2 regions of the Variovorax sp. GW531-E2 genome follow, and region 2 is predicted to be linked to the other one. Evidence: predicted binding sites of a transcription regulator. Region 2 holds the regulator's gene; the other holds the start of a gene.
The links. Region 2 encodes HrcA, which represses chaperone genes, less so after heat shock. Its sites were predicted from a motif close to TTAGCACTCNNNNNNNNNGAGTGCTAA; they were not measured.
Positions count from the first base shown of each region.

Region 1 (3,201 bases), on a different contig from region 2:
GGGCGGTGCAGTGGATCACGCTGTCGGGCCTGCCGCTGGCGGCCCAGCTCGACGCCGTGCGCCGCTTTGCCGCCGACCCGCATTTCGGCGTGCGCGAGTTCGCCTGGATGGCGGTGCGCGACAGCGTCATCGATTCGCTCGACGAGGCGCTGGCGCTGCTGCAGCCCTGGGTGGCCGATGCCGATCCGAACGTGCGCCGCTTCGCCAGCGAGCTCACGCGCCCGCGCGGCGTGTGGTGCGCGCAGATCGAGACGCTGAAGGCCGAGCCCTGGCTGGCGCTGCCGCTGCTGGAGCCGCTGCGCGCCGACGCGCATCGCTACGTGCAGAACTCGGTCGCCAACTGGCTCAACGACGCGAGCAAGACGCAGCCCGAGTGGGTCGAGACGCTGTGCACGCGCTGGGTGGCCGAGTCGCCGGTTGCCGAGACCCGCTACATCGCGAAGCGGGCGCTGCGCACGCTGACCAAGTCGACGCCCTGAAGCGTCCCCGAACGAAAAAAAGCCCGGCACTGCCGGGCTTTTTCGTGGAGGAGGGCGGTTGCGACGCTTACGCGTACTCGGCCAGCGCCTTCTTCATCTTCTTCATCGCCGCCACTTCGATCTGGCGGATGCGCTCGGCGCTCACGCCGTACACCGCGGCCAGGTCGTGCAGCGTCATGCCGCCCGAGCCGTCGTCGTTCACCTTGAGCCAGCGCTCTTCGACGATGCGGCGGCTGCGGTCGTCCAGCGCCTCCAGGGCGGTGGCGATGCCGTCGCTCGACAGGCGGTCGCGCTGCTGCGATTCGAGCAAAGCGGTCGGTTCCTGCGTGGCGTCGGCCAGGTAGGCGATGGGGCCGAAGCCTTCGTCGCCGTCATCGGACGGACCCGGATCGAGCAGCACGTCGCCGCCCGACAGGCGGGTTTCCATCTCGAGCACTTCCTCGGGCTTCACGTTCAGGCGCGTGGCCATCTGCGAGACCTCGTCGGGGCTCAGCGTCTCGCGGTGCGTGCCGTTGTCGGCCGCGGCCGAGTCGGCCTTGAAACCCTGCTTCATCGAGCGCAGATTGAAGAACAGCTTGCGCTGGGCCTTGGTCGTCGCGACCTTGACCATGCGCCAGTTCTTCAGGATGTACTCGTGGATCTCGGCCTTGATCCAGTGCATGGCGTAGCTCACCAGCCGCACGCCCTGGTCGGGGTCGAAACGCTTCACGGCCTTCATGAGACCGACGTTGCCTTCCTGGATCAGGTCGCCGTGCGGCAGCCCGTAGCCCAGGTACTGGCGGGAAATCGAGACGACCAGGCGCAGGTGCGACAGGATCAGCGCACCGGCGGCTTCGAGGTCGTTCTGGTCGCGCAACTTGCGTGCGAAGCCCTGCTCTTCTTCGAGCGTGAGCAGCGGCAGGCGGTTGGCGGCCGAAATGTAGGCATCCAGGTTGCCCAGCGGGGGGACCATCGACCAGGGGTTGGCGACGGCCAGCTGGTTGGCAGAGACTCCAGACAGCGTTGTCATCAGGGGAAACTCCTTTGTGGCGGTCATATTAGCACTCGGTTAGAGGGAGTGCTAAGCCAAGGGTTCCCTTGGGTTTCTATCGTTGCGATAGCTTTTGTCGCGATTTGTTGGATATTTGTATGCCGTTTGGCGTTTTTCAAGTCCTGGACGCCTGCCCCAGCAGCCAGTCCTGGAACGCCAGGATGCGCGGGTCCTGGGCGCTGCCTTCCGGGTAGACCAGGTGGTAGGCGTAGCCCGCCGCCATGGGCACGCCGATGTCGAACAGCCGCACCAGCCGGCCCTGGGCGAGGTCGGCGCCGATCATGTCCAGGTCGGCCAGTCCGACCATGCCGCTCTCGGTGACGGCGCGCACCACGTCGCTCGAGTCGGCGAAGCCGATGCAGCGGCTGTCGTCGAAGCCCTCGATGCCCGCCGCGGCCATCCACATCGGCCAGTTCGGCCAGACCATGCCGTCGGTCTTCCAGTCGACGTAGCACAGCGTGTGCTGGAACAGGTCGCGCGGTGTTGCCAGCGGGGGGCCGCTGGCCAGCAGCCTGGGGCTGCAGACCGGCACGATGACGGTGTCGAACAGCCGCTGCGCGCGCGTGCCAGGGTCTTGCCCGTTGCCGAAGCGGATCGCCACGTCGATGTCGTCGGCGTCGAAATCCCGCAGCGCATCGGAAATATCGAAACCCAGTTCCAACCCTGGGTTCGCAGCCCGGAACTGCGGCAGCCGGGGCAGCAGCCAGTTGGTCGCGAAACGGGCGCTGGTCGACAGCCGCAGCGTCGCTGCCCCGCGCGCCATGCGCCGGGCGCGGCCGGCGGCGCGGCGCAGGGTGTCGAGCGCGTCGGCGGTGGCCTCGAACCACACGGCGCCGGCCGGCGTGAGGCGGATGCTGCGGCTGGTGCGCGTGAACAGCACCACGCCGAGCTGCTCCTCGATCTCCTTGATCTGGTGGCTCACGGCCGCCGGCGTCAGTCCGACTTCTTCGGCAGCCCGCGTGAAGTTCAGGTGCCGCCCGGCGGCCTCGAAGGTGCGCAGGGCGCGGGTGCCGGGGAGCAGTCTGGGGTGCATCGATCTTCAAATAGTTTTTGATGATTTTCCAAAAACTATTCGTTTCTCCTGGGAAAGTCAACGCGGGATAGTTCAGGAACTTGATGATCCATCCCCTCCAGGAGCAACGAAACCATGTCCGCCAGCGTCCCTTCCTCTTCCACTTTCGTCGTGCAACGCAGCGGCCAACCCGCACCCGCCGAGGCCCTGGCGTCGCTGGCCTTCGCCGGCCACGCCCATTTCACCGCCATGCAGGTCCGCGGCGGCCGGGTGCGGGGCCTCGACCTCCATCTGGCACGGCTGCGCTTCGCCTCGCAGACCCTGTTCGGCCAGGCGCTGCCCGACGACACGGTGCGCGCCCACCTGCGGGCCGCGCTCGCGGCCGGCCCGGCGGACCTGTCGCTGACGGCCACCGTCTACTCCCCGGCCGGCGAGTTCACCGCGGTCGACGCGGTGCCCGAGGTGCTGATCCGCACCGGCCCACCTTCCAACGGCCCCGCCGGCCCGCTGACCCTGGCCGCGATCGAACACGAGCGCTTCCTGCCGGCCGTGAAGCACGTCGGCGAAGGCGCCAAGACCCAACTGCTGCGCCAGGCCGTCGCGCAGGGTTTCGGCGACGCGGCCTTTCTCGACCGGCACGGCCGGCTCGGCGAGGCGTCGATCTGGAACCTGGCCTTCTG
Region 1 is NZ_JBWKXQ010000082.1:3,736-6,936, reverse strand. Features, by position in the region: gene AC07XP_RS29725 (DNA alkylation repair protein) at 1-479, shown strand, start outside; gene rpoH (RNA polymerase sigma factor RpoH) at 547-1,488, opposite strand; gene AC07XP_RS29715 (LysR substrate-binding domain-containing protein) at 1,625-2,542, opposite strand; gene AC07XP_RS29710 (aminotransferase class IV family protein) at 2,657-3,201, shown strand, end outside.
Region 1: the regulator HrcA is predicted to act here: its motif matches at 1,517-1,543, upstream of rpoH (RNA polymerase sigma factor RpoH).

Region 2 (3,201 bases):
TCGCCCTTCTCGTTGCGGGCCACGCCGCGCTGCGGCGCCAGGATGGCCTGGCGCTCCACGCCGGACTCGACCTGCGCGCGCACGTACATGCCCGGCAGCAGCAGACCTTGCGGGTTCGGGAACTCCGCGCGCAACGTGACCGAGCCGGTGGCCTCGTCGACAGCCACTTCGGAGAACTTCAGCGTGCCGGCATGCGGGTAAGGCAGGCCGTCCTCCATGCGCAGGCGGACCTGGGTGCTGGCCGGCGCCATGTCGCCCGAGATGAAACGGCGCTTGAGCTTCGTCAGTTCCAGGCTCGACTGCACCACGTCGACGTAGATCGGATCGAGCCGCTGGATCGTGGCCAGCGCCATCGCCTGGCCCGGCGCCACGAGCGCGCCCTCGGTCACGGCGGAGCGGCCGATGCGTCCCGCGATGGGCGCGGTGATGCGCGTGAAGTCGAGGTTGATGCGCGCCGCCTTCACAGCCGCCTGCGCGGCCTTCACGCCGGCTTGCGCCTGCACCAGCGCGGCCTGCGCCTCTTCGTGCTCCTGCCTGCTCACGGCATTGGCCTTGACCAGTTCGCCGAAGCGATCGGCCTTGCCGCGCAGGCTGGCGATGGTGGCCTGCGACGTGGCCAATGCGGCTTGCGCCTGCTCGTGCGCGGCCTCGAACGGGCCGGGCTCGATCTCGTACAGCACTTGGCCCGCGCGGACCATGCCGCCCTCTTCGAACAGCCGCTTGCGCACGATGCCGTTGACCTGGGGCCGCACCTCGGAGACGCGGTAGGCGGCCGTGCGGCCCGCGAGCTCGGTGTGCACAGCCACGTCACTGGCGTGCAGCGCCACCACGCCGACTTCGGGCGGCGCGTCATCGGTGGTGGAAGCCTGCTTGGCGCCGCATGCAGCGAGCGCGAGCAGGGACATCGGAAGCAGGAGCTTGAAAAGCGGGGTCATGGCCATCGGGAATCGCAGTGCGGCGTGCGCAGGGATCACCCGGCTCGTTACATTTGCACTCAAATGGTGCATTCTGCCTTCGATGTTGCATTGCAACCTGAAGGAATCCTGTGTTTGCCGTAGGTGAAATCGGCGGCGGCCGCAGGCCTCGCTCGCGCCTCTGGCACCAAAGAAAAAGGCCGCGCAATGCGGCCTTCATCGGAGTGTCTACAGAGGGGGAATGTGTGGTGGTAGGCCGTGAGTGGCTTGAACACTCGACCAACGGATTATGAGTCCGCTGCTCTAACCAACTGAGCTAACGGCCCACGCGGGCCCGATTCTATGCGCCGCGCGCAGCCGCTTACTTGCGGTGGCTCAGCGCGTTGCTCACCAGCCGCGACGTGATATCGACGATCTGGATCATGCGGTCGTACGGCATGCGGGTCGGGCCGATCACGCCCAGCGTACCGACCACCTGGCCGTCGACCTCGTAGTTGGCGCTGACGATGGACAGCTCCTCGAACGGCACGACCTGGCTTTCGCCGCCGATGAAGATGCGCACGCCCTCGGCCTTGCTCGACACGTCGAGCAGCCGCATCAGCTGCGCCTTCTCTTCAAAAAGATCGAAGGCACGCCGCAGCTGCCCCATGTCACTGGAAAAATCGGTCACCGACAGCAGGTTGCGCTCGCCGGAAATCACGACGTCGTCGGCCTGCGCATCGGTGAGCACTTCGGAGCTGACCTGCACCGCGGCCTGCATCAGCGCGGCGATTTCACCGCGCAGCTTCTCGACCTCGGACTGCAGGCGGTCGCGCACCTGCTCGATCGTCAGGCCCGCGAAGTGCGCGTTGATGTAGTTCGAGGCTTCCACCAGCTGCGACTGCGAGTAGTCGGATTCCGGGAAGATCACGCGGTTCTGCACGTCGCCGTCGGGCGAGACGATGATCACCAGCAGCCGCCGCTCGGACAACCGCAAGAATTCGATCTGCTTGAACACCGAGACGCGCCGCGGCGCCATCACGACGCCCACGAACTGCGACAGGTTCGACAGCAGGTGCGCGGCGTTGGCGATCACCTTCTGCGGCTGGTCGGCCGCCAGGCTCGGCGTGCTCATCTGCTCGCGCTGCGCGGTCAGCATGGTGTCGACGAAGAGCCGGTAGCCGCGCGTGGTCGGCACGCGTCCGGCCGAGGTGTGCGGGCTGGCGATGAGCCCCAGCGCCTCGAGGTCGGACATGACGTTGCGGATGGTCGCGGGCGAGAGATCCAGCCCCGCCGAACGCGAGAGCGTGCGTGATCCGACGGGTTGCCCATCGGCGATGTAACGCTCGACCAGCGTCTTCAACAGCAACTTGGCACGGTCGTCCAGCATTGCAAGATTTTAGTGTTGTAATTTGTGAGCTATGACCTCACGCTTTCGTCACGTCGCCCTGATCGGCAAATACCAGGCTTCCGGCGCCCGGGCGCAAGCCGATGCGCGCGACGGCGTGATGGAGGGCATCGGCGCCTTCCTCGAATCGCAGGGTTGCACGGTGTTCGTGGAGCGTTCGTCCTGCGAGGACACCGACGCACCGCCCCACCCGCGCTACCAGGCGCTGTCGGTCGAAGAAATCGGCCAGCGCTGCGACCTCGGCCTCGTGGTCGGCGGTGACGGCACCATGCTCGGCATCGGCCGGCAGCTCGCGTGCTACGGCATCCCGCTCATCGGCATCAACCGCGGGCGGCTCGGCTTCATCACCGACATCCCGCTGGACAACTACCAGGCCACGCTGATCCCGATGCTGGCCGGCGAATACGAAGAAGACCACCGCAGCCTGATGCACGCGCAGGTGATCCGCGATGAGGCCCTGGTGTTCGACGCGCTCGCGATGAACGACGTGGTGGTCAACCGCGGCGCCACCTCGGGCATGGTCGAGATGCGCGTGTCGGTGGGCCGTCATTTCGTGGCCAACCAGCGCGCCGACGGGCTGATCATCGCGTCGCCCACGGGCTCGACGGCCTACGCGCTGTCGGCCGGCGGGCCGCTGCTGCATCCGGCGGTGCCGGGCTGGGTGATGGTGCCGATCGCGCCGCACACGCTGTCGAACCGCCCCGTATTGCTGCCCGACGCCGACGAGATCGTGATCGAGTTGGTGAGCGGGCGCGACGCCAGCGCCAATTTCGACATGCAGTCGCTCGCCTCGCTCGCCATCGGCGACCGCGTGGTGGTGCGCCGCTCCGACTTCCGGGTGCGCTTCCTGCACCCGCGCGGCTGGAGCTATTTCGACACGCTGCGCAAGAAACTCCATTG
Region 2 is NZ_JBWKXQ010000054.1:25,677-28,877, reverse strand. Features, by position in the region: gene AC07XP_RS24755 (efflux RND transporter periplasmic adaptor subunit) at 1-905, opposite strand, end outside; tRNA gene AC07XP_RS24750 (tRNA-Ile) at 1,164-1,240, opposite strand; gene hrcA (heat-inducible transcriptional repressor HrcA) at 1,276-2,283, opposite strand; gene AC07XP_RS24740 (NAD kinase) at 2,315-3,201, shown strand, end outside.